2 regions of the Mesorhizobium sp. C399B genome follow, and region 2 is predicted to be linked to the other one. Evidence: riboswitches for the same ligand, from Rfam matches in the RefSeq annotation. Region 2 holds a riboswitch; the other holds the start of a gene.

Region 1 (5,837 bases), 2.9 Mb from region 2:
GGCGACCGCCCAAGGGCCGAATTGCGTTTCAAGCCTTTCGACCGTCGCTGCATCGGAAAGTGCGAAGCCGAGCCGCAGGCCGGCGAGACCGAAGAACTTGCCAAACGAGCGCAGCACGACGATGCCGCCCCGCCCGACATCGCCGGCCAGGCTTTCCGCGTGCGGGCCGACATCCATGAAGGCTTCGTCGACGACCAGCAGACCGCCTATGGCGCGCAATGTCTCGGCAAGCCGAAGCAGCCTTTCCCGCGACACGACTCGCCCGTCGGGATTGTTGGGATTGACGACGATGGCAATTTCGGCTCCGGCAAGCGCCTCGAAATCGTCGACCTCCGCCACCGCATGGCCGGCAATCGCGGCGGCCCTGGCATGCTCGGCATAGGTCGGCCCGAGCACCAGCGCCTTGCCGGGGCTGACCAGCGAGGCGACGCGCGGCAGCAGGATCTGCGTGCCCGGGGCGACCGTCACATTCTCGGCCGAAGGCGCGCCATAGGCGCCGGCCGCGACCCTGGCCAGTTCACGCAGGCGCGCGGCCTCCGGCAATCGTGACAGGGCGGTGGCGGGCAGCTCGAAAAGCGGGTAGGAGTGCGGATTGATACCTGTCGAGAGATCGACGAAAGGTTGTGGCGCGTGAGGGAAGAGCGCCCTCGCCCGGCCAAGGGATCCACCGTGATCCACCACAGTAATCGCTCCATCAGAAAGCTTCATGTCGATCCTGATCGCTTTCCTGTCGCTGGCCATCGAACGCATCCTGGGTTACCCGGACTGGCTGTTCCGTGCCGTCGGCCATCCCGTCACCTGGTTCGGCAGGCTGATAGCCTTTCTCGACCTCAGGCTCAACCGCGACACTGATTCCGACGCGCTGCGTCGCCGCCGCGGCGTGCAGGCGCTGCTGGTGATCGTGCTGGTGCCGGCGGCAATCGCCTTCATCGTGCAAATCCTGCTCTGGCAGCTCTTTCCTGCCGGCATGATCATCACGGCAATCCTGGCCTCGTCGCTGCTGTCGCAAAAGAGCCTTACCGAACATGTCGAGGCGGTGGCCGATTCGCTGGATACCGGCGGGCTGGCGCTCGGCCGCATTGCGGTTGCGCGCATCGTCGGCCGCGATCCAGAGAAGCTCGACCATGCCGGCGTCAGCCGCGCCGCCATCGAAAGCCTGGCCGAGAATTTCTCCGACGGCATCGTTGCGCCCGCCTTCTGGACAGGTGTCTGCGGTCTGGCCGGCGGCGTCGCCTACAAGGCCGCCAACACCGCCGATTCGATGATCGGCCACCGCACCCCGCACCACGAGGCCTTCGGCCGCGCGGCGGCACTCTTCGACGACTGGATCAACCTGCCGGCGTCCCGGCTGACCGCGTTGCTGATCGTTGCCGCCGCCTTTCTCGTTGACGGCGCCGATCCCCGCAACGCCTGGCAAGCAGTGCGGCGCGACGCCAAAAAGCACCGCTCGCCCAATGCCGGCTGGCCGGAAGCGGCAATGGCCGGCGCACTCGGCCTGGCGCTCGCCGGCCCGCGCAGCTATGGCGGCGTCATCGTCGAGGACGCCTATATGGGCGAAGGCGGTAGGCGCGCGGCGGAAAGCCAGGACATCAGGCAGGCGCTGAAACTTTATCAGGTCGCCGACTATCTGCTGATTGGGCTGTTCGGGTTGCTGTCGGCGGTGCTTATCGCGGTAACGTCCTGAGAGCTTATCGTCGCCCTTCCTTTACCCTCCCCCTTGTGGGGAGGGTCGGCGCGAAGCCCCGGGGCGGGGGACTGCGCCCTACGAGGACCCCCACCCCGCTCCGCTTCGCGGATCGACCCTCCCCACAAGGGGGAGGGTACGAAATCCCTCAAAACTCAATCCCCTGCTGTGCCTTCACGCCGGCCGAAAAATGATGCTTGGTCACGCCCATCTCCGTCACCAGATCCGCCGCCTCGACCAGCGCCGGCTTGGCGTTGCGGCCGGTGACGACGACATGCAGACCTTCGCGCCGCGCTTTCAGCGCCGCCACCACTCGGTCGAGATCGAGATAGTCGTAGCGTAGCGCGATGTTCAGTTCGTCCAGCACGACGAGGCTGATCGAGGGATCGGCGATCAGTTCCAGCGCCTTGGCCCAGGCGGCTTCGGCCGCCGCAATGTCGCGCTTCAGATCCTGCGTCTCCCAGGTGAAACCCTCGCCCATCGTGTGCCAGACGACACGGTCGCCGAACGCCGCGAAGGCGTCCTTTTCGCCGGTGTGCCATTTGCCCTTGATGAACTGGACGACGCCGACGCGCTTGCCATAGCCGAGCATGCGCAGCGCCAGCCCGAAGGCGGCCGTGGTCTTGCCCTTGCCGGGTCCGGTGTTGACGATCAGCAGCCCCTTCTCGACCGTCTTTTCCGCGACCTCGGCGTCCTGCACCGCCTTGCGTTTGGCCATCTTGGCGCGGTGGCGTTCTTCGTCTTTTGCGTCGATATCGGTCATCATTTCACCTTGAGCGGCAGCCCCGCCACCATCAGTAGCACCGTATCGGCAACCGCCGCGACCTGCTGGTTGAGACGGCCGGCGGCATCACGAAACCGGCGTGCGAGCGCATTGTCGGGCACGATGCCTTGCCCGACTTCGTTCGAGACAACGAGCCAGGGCCCGCGCGGCCGCGACAGCATGTCGGCTAGCCGCCGGCATTCCGCCTCGAGATCATGGTCGGAAAGCATATGATTGGTCAGCCACAGCGTCAGGCAGTCGACAAGCACCGGCTGGTTGTCCGGCAAAGCTTCGAGCGCGCCTGCAAGATCAAGCGGGGCATCGATGGTCGCCCATCCCTCGCCGCGGCGCGAGCGGTGCTGCGCGATGCGCTCGCGCATTTCGCCGTCATAGGCTTGCGCGGTGGCGATATAAGCCCATGGCGGCAGCAACGCCGTCGCCAAAGTTTCGGCATGCGCGCTCTTGCCGGAGCGCGCACCGCCGATGATGAAGGTCAAACTGCGATCAGGCAAAGCTGTCGCGCAGGCTGGTCGCGGTGCCGGCGAAGCGCGAGTGCACTATGCCGACAACTGCGCCGAGCACCAGCCAGAACACCAGATTGGTCAGCGTCACCGCCACCACGAACTGATGATGCAGGCCCTCCGGGATCGGCGTTACGAAACTGTCAGGCTGCGGCGCGCCGACAATATGCGGGGCGACGATCAGGAGGACGGCGAGCACGGTCAGGGGCGCCGACGTGCGGAAGGTAATAAGGGCAAGGCCGATCGCGGTTGCCATCACCGTTGCCCACCACCAGATCTGGCGCTGTATGAGATCGGCCGCCGGCATTGCCGGCAGTTCCGGCGGCAGGCCGAGTCCCGGCGCCAGCGCGAACACGGCAAAGCCCGCCAGACCCCAGAACACGCCCTGGCGCCAGCTGCCGATGCCGCCGGCGAACTCGGAAACCGCCACCAGGACCAGCGCGAAGCCGATGCCGGTGACGATATTGGCGACGACACTGAAGGCGAAACGCTCGAAGCCGTCGGCCGGCGCCCAGCCTTCGTCCTCCGCCGGCGCGGCTGCTTCAGCCGGTGCTGCGCTGCTCACCGCATTTTCCGCCGGCGCGGCGGTGCTCATGGCATCGGGGTCCGCAGCGTTGGCGGCGGGCGCCGCGGCATGCTGATGCTCATGGCCGCCACCAGCCTTTTCGTAGACCTCCGCCTTGAGGATCAGCGGCACGGTGGCGTAGGCCTGCATGCAGGCGAGAGCGACACCGGCCACGAGCCCTGCGATCGCCGCGATGAACACGACGTTGCGAAACAGGTTCATGATGTCAGATCCTCGTCAGTGGCAGGGAAACGCCATCGAATGGCGATAGTCGTGCGCCGCATTGTGGACCGCATCGATGTGCGAGAAACCGACAACGCCGACGACGAAAATGCCCAGAAACGCGCTAAGCACGAGCTGCATGAAGCGCGACTGCGAGGAGACGGAAGCGCCGAGGGAGACGGAAGCGGTATTCATATCTTGTCCTTTCGCCCTCCACCCGAGGGCATCGAAGTCAGTTCCCTGTCGCCGGCAGGTCTCCTGGCTCGCGGATCAGCGCCCTTCCCCACCTTCCCGAAGAAAAAATCCCCAGTGGCTTGGAGAGGACTACCGCACACAGTTGCGGGGGCAGCCACGGCATTGGGCAACAAGTCAGCCCTCACCGCATTCCCTCTTGGTCCCTAACGGAACCGACGACATGCATGACTATAGGCTGAAACGGTCGCATCCGGCAAACCAAATTCCGCCGGCCAACAGCGCGAATGCGCCATGCGGCGTTACGGGTTCAACGCGGTGATCCGCTCGGCAACCAGCCGCTGCAGCCGCCACAGATGGCGATCGTGAATGCCGCGCTCTTCAAGGTTTTTCACCGTGTTGTAGAGATAGTCGGCGCCCGACCCCCAGTGCCCGCAGGACGTTGCCAGCCTTTCGACGACCTTGCCCTCGTCGAGCGGTCCGGAATAGGTCAGGCCGTTGCGGTTGATGACGAAGGCCAATGCCCTGAGCGGTCCGGCCTCGCTTGCAAGCTTGAGCATGCGCGGCCGGTAGCTTGTCGGCTTCAGCGTGACTTCGCGCCGGAAAAGCCGGCCCAACTGCTCGCGCCGGTTATTGCCGGTCAGCCGAAAGGCGACGCCCTTGCATTGTCCGCCACGGTCCAGCGCCATCATCAGGCCGGGGCTGTCCTTGGTGCCGCGCCAGCGCGTCATGTTCATGCAAAAGGACCGATGCCAGCCGCGCGCCAGCGCAACGCGGTCCTCGACATAATCTATTTCCGGTTTCCAGATCAGCGATCCATAGCCGAACAGCCATAGCGGTTCGCTGTCCGGGAGTTCGACCTGCAATTCATCCAGCAGCGCGTCATAGTCGGCTTCATCGAGATGCATCGCGTCCGGATCCGGCCCGGGGTCCCTGATCTCGCGCCAGCAGCGCGCGACCAGCTCCGGCGTAAGCGACATCTGTCGTGCGGCCACTTCCGAATCCCCCCAATTTCCGAATGTCCCGTGTCCACGACATGATTATGCGCCGCGCCTGCAACCGGCAATGCGGCACTCTGATTGACAAACGATTTGCCGGGGTGTCGGCTGACGCTTCATAGGAAGCCAGCCATGCATCCCAGCCCGAGCGAGCGCGACCCCTATAACGGCCTGAGCCGGGCCGAACCGACGCTACCGTCGTCGGCCTATTGGGATAGCGAGGCTTACCAGCGCGATCTCGACGCCATCTGGCACAAAAGCTGGCTGCTCGTCTGCCGCGAGGCCGACCTCGCCCAGCCGCTGGCGTTCCGGACATTCCGCGTCGGCACGCAGGAAATCGTCATTCTGCGGGACGAGACCGGCGAGTTGCGCGCCTTCCACAACACTTGCCGGCATCGCGGCTCGCAGCTTTGCCAGAAAAGCGAGGGCCGGCTGAAAGCGCGGCTCATCACGTGCCCCTACCACGCCTGGTCCTACTCGCTGCGCGGCGATCTCGTGCGCGTTCCCTCGAAATCGCTGCCAGATGGTTTCGACAAGGCAGATCATCCGCTCTACCGGGTGGCGCTGTCGGTGTGGCGCGGTTTTGTCTTTGTGAACCTTCAGCAGGCTGCGGCCGGCTCCGCCGGGACCTCCTTCGATCCCGCATCCGGCGACCTCGCCAACTGGCCGCTGGAAACGCTGGTATCAGGCCATGTCCTGCGCAAGGTGATGAACTGCAACTGGAAGATCTTCTGGGAAAACTTCAACGAGTGCCTGCATTGCCCGGGCGTCCACAAGGACCTGTCTCGGCTGGTGCCGATATACGGCCGCGGCCTGATGAGCCGGCACGACGACCCCGACTGGGTCCGCCATGCCGACAATGACGCGCCGGAGTTTTCGGGTGGCCTGCGCG
Region 2 (5,837 bases):
AGGAAATTATGGCCGATGTCACGCTGAGACAGGTGAAGAAATCATACGGCAATCTGCACATTCTCCACGGCATCGACCTCGACATAAAGTCGGGCGAGTTCATCGTCTTCGTCGGCCCGTCGGGTTGCGGCAAGTCGACCTTGCTGCGGTCCATCGCCGGGCTTGAGGAGATCACCTCCGGCGAGCTGAAGATCGCCGGCGAGGTGGTGAACGACGTGCCGCCTTCCAAGCGCGGCATTGCCATGGTGTTCCAGTCCTATGCGCTCTATCCGCACATGACCGTCTACGACAACATGGCCTTCTCGATGAAGATCGGCAAGGAAAGCAAGGCCGAGATCGACAAGCGGGTGCGGCAGGCCGCCGAAATCCTGCAGCTGACCAAATATCTCGACCGCCTGCCCAAGGCGATGTCGGGCGGCCAGCGCCAGCGTGTCGCCATCGGTCGCGCCATCGTGCGCAATCCGAAAGTGTTCCTGTTCGACGAGCCGCTGTCGAATCTCGACGCGGCGCTGCGCGTCGCGACCCGCATCGAGATCGCCAAGCTCAAGGAATCGATGCCTGCCACGACCATGATCTACGTCACCCACGATCAGGTCGAAGCGATGACGCTCGCCGACCGCATCGTCGTGCTGAAGGATGGCCATATCGAGCAGGTCGGCACGCCGATGGACCTCTACAAGAAGCCCGGCAATCTGTTCGTTGCCCAGTTCATCGGCTCGCCGGCCATGAACATCCTGCCGGCGACAATCGACAGGACGGGCAACCCGACAATCGTCAGCCATGTCGGCGGCCGCAAGGCAACGGTGCCGATCGCAACGCCGGCGTCAGCAAAGGGTGCGGCAGTCAGCTTCGGCGTGCGGCCGGAGGATCTGTCGGCCGCCACCGGCGCGGAATATCTTTTCGAGGGCGTGGTAGACTATGTCGAGCAACTCGGCGAGGTGCAGCTTGTCTATGTCGATATCGGCCGCGCTGACCTGCCGTTGGTGACCAAGCTGCCCGGCAATGTCGAGGTCAAGCGCGGGGCAAAGCTGCGGCTGACCGCGGATGCCGGGGACCTGCACATCTTCGACGCCGATGGGCACTCCTTCTCGCTCAAGCCGGTGGAAGTGAAGGCGGCTTGAGATAGCTGCGTCGTACAGGCATGAAAAAAGAGCGGCGGGCCAGGCCCGCCGCTCTTTTTTTAAGCTTCGGCTGTTAGTTGTTGCCGAACCGATCCCTGTCGCTGCTCTGAGGAACGAACTTCTGTTGGTCGTCCGACGAGTTCAGCAGCTTGTAGAGCGCCGAGTTGGTGCCGGTCGACGAAGTGCGGGTGGTGTCGACGGCAGCGGCCGGCTGGTTGGCGCCATTGGAGCCATAATTGTCGCTGCCGGCAAAGGCAGCGCTCGAAACAGCCAGAACGGCTGCGGCGGCGAGAACGATCTTCTTCATTTTAGTCTCCTGAATTTTTCTGATGCCGCCAGCTGCAGCGGATAAGCCCGCCACGTGCTGGAAACCGGCTTTAGCGGCCGAAAAGGTTACGGTCGGCACCGTGGGCAGGCGCCTGCTCGGCTGGAGCCGACTTCTCAACCGAAGCCGTATGGCCACTATCGGTCGACGTAATCGCAGGCTGGTTGGCGCCGTTCGAACCGTAGTTGTCGCTGCCGGCGAAAGCGCTGCCGGAGATGGCCAAAACGGCGGCGGCAGCAAGGATGATCTTTTTCATTTCAAATACTCCTGAATTTTTTGGGATCCCGAGAGCGACGGGTTAGCCGCCCTTCTTTGGTCGGGATCAGCGATTGCCGTAGAGGTCGCGGTCGGCGCCCTGAACGACAGGCTGCTTGTCAGCGTGCGCCGGCTTCTGAATGGAAGCCGTATACGAGCTGTCGACCGAGACGGCTGGCTGGTTCGCACCATTGGAACCGTAATTGTCGCTACCGGCGAAGGCGCTGCCGGTGATCGCCAAAACGGCTGCGGCAGTGAGGATGATCTTTTTCATTTTTAGTACTCCAGTTTGTCTGTCCGTCTAGCGGCGTGTCTTGGGAGGAATTCGCGTCGTTCGGACAGCCCCGATGTGGGAAAGCCATAGGCTGGTTTCCAATCACGAAGTTGTTCCGTGTGGACCACGGTCCTGCACCTTGAAATTGTGCCAGGAAGTTCCTCTATGGTCATTTATCGCATTGTTTTCAGTCGCTTATGCCGAACCGAGTGGTTCGCTCCGATGTCGGTTTCCGGGCCGTCGTTCACACCGTCCTGCACGCATTGTCAACAGAAACGAACCGTTCGGTTCGATTAGAGATTGCTAATAGTAACTTTTCGATACCGTTGAGCCCTTTTTGCCCCCGATCGAACTGGATCCGCAGCGATTCGAAACGGCGATGATGGCGTCGCAAGAAACGTCTCAGCTCTTTGACCGGCGGCGGGGGGCGTATGCCGCGCGTGTCGCGCCGCATGGATATGATGTCGCTTTCATGCCGACGTCGCGATCGCTGCCGTGATTAGATGATCGCATCTCAGGTGCCGCTTCGTGACGACGCAGCGGAGAATTGGGAAGCCGGTCAGAATCCGGCGCTGCCCCCGCAACGGTGGTGGAGTTGAAGTCGCAACGGGAGACCACTGGGCAAGAGCCTGGGAAGGTGTCGCGATGGTCCGCAAGGACAACTCCAGAGCCCGGAAACCAGCCCGAGATGCATAGACTCGACTGATCGCGGTGGGCGGTCAAGAGGTGGATAGTGCATGTCCGGCGCCGCGCCGGCCTGCGTCCGATCCTTCCTCCATCACCACCAAGTTCAGTCCTTAAACCACGAGGACAGAACTATGGATACGCGCAACGACATGCTGAGGCTCCTGAACGGCCGCAAGCAAGGCTTTTCGCTGGAACAGCCCTTCTACACCGACCCGGACTATTTCAAGCTCGACATGGAGCTTATCTGGTATCGCGACTGGCTGTTCATCGGCCATGATTGCGAACTGCCGAAGCCCGGCAGCTATATCACCGTGCAGATCGGCGATTATCCGGTGGTGCTGGTCCGCGACCAGAAGGGCAACATCAACGCCTTTCACAATTCCTGCCGCCATCGCGGCAGCCGTGTCTGCAACACTGAGAAGGGCATGGCGGCAAAGCTTGTCTGCCCCTATCACCAGTGGACCTACGAGCTTGACGGCCGGCTGCTGTTTGCCCGCCAGATGGCCGACGGTTTCGACAAGAGCCAGTTCGGCCTGAAGCCCGTCGCCTGCGAGAGCGTCGGCGGCTACATCTTCATCTGCCTGGCGAAAGAACCTGCCGACTTTGCGCCGATGCGCGCCATGATAGAGCCCTACCTCAAGCCGCACCGGCTGAATGAAGCCAAGGTCGCCTTCGAGAGCACCATCATCGAGAAGGGCAACTGGAAGCTGGTCTGGGAAAACAACCGCGAATGCTATCACTGCGCCGGCAATCATCCAGAGCTGTGCAAGACATTCCCCGAAGCGCCGACGGTGACCGGCGTGCAGGGCGCCGACAGCGATCCGGAGATGCTGGCGCACTGGGCGAAATGCGAGGCGGCGGGCCTGCCGAGCAAGTTCCGCATCGATCCGGCCGGGCAATACCGCGCCACCCGCGCGCCGCTGCTGCGCGATGCCGTCAGCTACACGATGTCCGGAAAGCGCGCGGTGACGAAGAACCTGTCCGACACTGTTGCCGCCGACCGCATCGGCACCTTGATGCACTACCACTATCCGACGACCTGGAACCACATACTGATCGACCATGCGGTCACCTTCCGGGTGCTGCCGATCAGCGCCACCGAAACCGCGGTGACGACCAAGTGGCTGGTGCACAAGGATGCGGTCGAGGGGGTCGACTACAACCTTGAGGAGCTCACCCATGTCTGGACCGAGACCAACGACCAGGACCGCCGCATCGTCGAGGAAAACGCCTTTGGCATCCTGTCTCCGGCCTATGAGCCCGGCCCCTATTCGGAGCTGCACGAGGGCGGCGTGATCCAGTTCGTCGAATGGTACGCGGCCTTCATCGGCCCGCGCCTTGCCGAAGGCGGCCGGCCGGCGCTACGCAGCGTCGCGTGAGCTGGAGCAGGCGAAGAGGGACCAGAGGATGAATGCGATGACGGATCTTGGGCTCTATCGCCATCTTGACCAGATGGCGCCGTGGAACGATAGGCTGCAGGTGCTGGAAGTGATCGGCGTCAGCGACGAGGCGCCCGACGTCAAGACCTTCACCTTCCGCTCCGACAACCAGACCTGGTTCCGCTACAAGCCGGGCCAGTTCCTGACGCTGGAACTGCCGACACCGGACGGGCCGCTGATGCGCACCTACACGCTGTCGTCGTCGCCATCGCGGCCGTTTTCGATCGCGGTGACGGTCAAGGCGCAGGCCGGCAGCATCGGCACGCGCTGGATGTTCGACCATCTGGTGCCCGGTTCGCATGTCAAGGCCTACGGACCGGCCGGCGACTTCTCGTTGCACAGCCACCCGGCGGCCAAATACCTGTTCATTTCCGCCGGCTCCGGCGTGACGCCGATGATGTCGATGCTGCGCTGGCTGAACGACTGCGCGCCATGGACCGATGTCGGTTTCGTCAACTGCGCGCGGCGTGCCGAAGAGATCATCTTCCGCAAGGAACTCGAACTGCTCGGCGGCCATATGCCCGGCCTGTCGCTCGGCTTCATGATCGAGGAACGTTCCAGCCGCGAAGGCTGGTACGGCCATATGGGCCGCATCGATGCGATCCGGCTGCCCTTGCTGGCTCCGGACTTCCGCGAGCGCGAAATCTTCTGCTGCGGCCCCGATCCGTTCATGCGCGCCGTGCGCGGCATGCTGGATGCCGCCGGCTTCGACATGACGAAATACCATCAGGAGAGCTTTGCCGCGCCTGTGGTGGAGGAAATTCCGGCGCCGTTTGCCTCCCCGGTCGAGGACGGCATCGCTGCACCTGTCGAAGCCGTGACGCCGATCCGCTTCTCGCTTTCGGAGGTCGACGCCGGCTGCGTCGCCGGCCAGACCGTGCTGCAGACCGCGCGCAGCTCGGGCGTGCGGATTCCCGCCGCCTGCGAGTTCGGCCTGTGCGGCACCTGCAAGGTGAAGAAGGTCTCCGGCGAAGTCGAGATGAGCCACAATGGCGGCATCCTCGACCACGAGATCGATGACGGTTTTATCCTTGCCTGCTGCTCGAAACCATTGTCGGCGCTCGAAATCGAGGCTTGAGCCGGTCGACTTCGCCGCAACGGTCGCCGACGCAGGCTTGTATTCGCGGGTCTTTGTCTTGCCAACCAACGGCCAAGTGATTTAGACGCACTTAGGAAGGGCTTGGCAGACCGTGAAGCCGGCGCATCCCTTCAGGGCGCATGGGACGGGGGACACAGCGATGCAACAGCGGGTCTACGCGGTCGCAAGCAAGGACATCGTTTTCGAATCATTCGATGGCGAAGCCGTCGTTCTCGATCTTTCGAACGGCAAGTATTTCGGCTTTTCCGATTCCGGCAGCCGGGTCTGGCAGGCTTTGTCGTCCGGCGTCGCCACTGAAGCGCTGGTCGGAGCTGCCGCGGGCGCCGCAAAAATAAGCCTGGCCGACCTCGAAAGCTTCGTTGCCCGACTGCTCGATTTCGGGTTGCTTGCGCCAGCCGAAACACCGGCACAACCGCTTTCGGGCGAGCTGTCGTCTGCGCTTGCTGCCAGCAATGAGCCGCTCAAGGTCGATGTCCATGACGACCTTGCCGATCTCATCATTGTCGACCCGATCCATGAGGTCGAGGAACCTCTCGGCTGGCCGGCGGTGAAACAGGCATAATCGTTTCCCTAAAGCGCGTCGCGTTTGAACGGACTCAGGCGACGCGGTTTAGATCTTTGATTTTATGCATGTCGT

The links. Region 2 has a riboswitch for cobalamin ahead of NLY36_RS18145 (aromatic ring-hydroxylating oxygenase subunit alpha). Riboswitches for the same ligand answer to the same signal wherever they lie in the genome.
Region 1: another riboswitch for cobalamin. It lies ahead of NLY36_RS03985 (CbtB domain-containing protein); the one in region 2 lies ahead of NLY36_RS18145 (aromatic ring-hydroxylating oxygenase subunit alpha).

Annotation. Positions count from the first base shown of each region.
Region 1 is NZ_CP100472.1:815,527-821,363, forward strand. Features, by position in the region: gene cobD (threonine-phosphate decarboxylase CobD) at 1-708, opposite strand, end outside; gene cbiB (adenosylcobinamide-phosphate synthase CbiB) at 707-1,684, shown strand; gene cobO (cob(I)yrinic acid a,c-diamide adenosyltransferase) at 1,833-2,447, opposite strand; gene cobU (bifunctional adenosylcobinamide kinase/adenosylcobinamide-phosphate guanylyltransferase) at 2,447-2,959, opposite strand; gene NLY36_RS03980 (CbtA family protein) at 2,952-3,755, opposite strand; gene NLY36_RS03985 (CbtB domain-containing protein) at 3,771-3,950, opposite strand; cobalamin riboswitch at 3,987-4,182, opposite strand; gene NLY36_RS03990 (gamma-glutamylcyclotransferase) at 4,250-4,942, opposite strand; gene NLY36_RS03995 (aromatic ring-hydroxylating oxygenase subunit alpha) at 5,078-5,837, shown strand, end outside.
Region 2 is NZ_CP100472.1:3,762,407-3,768,243, forward strand. Features, by position in the region: gene NLY36_RS18125 (ABC transporter ATP-binding protein) at 9-1,121, shown strand; gene NLY36_RS18130 (DUF680 domain-containing protein) at 1,195-1,428, opposite strand; gene NLY36_RS18135 (DUF680 domain-containing protein) at 1,499-1,702, opposite strand; gene NLY36_RS18140 (DUF680 domain-containing protein) at 1,769-1,975, opposite strand; cobalamin riboswitch at 2,475-2,676, shown strand; gene NLY36_RS18145 (aromatic ring-hydroxylating oxygenase subunit alpha) at 2,794-4,041, shown strand; gene NLY36_RS18150 (FAD-binding oxidoreductase) at 4,079-5,179, shown strand; gene NLY36_RS18155 (PqqD family protein) at 5,340-5,762, shown strand.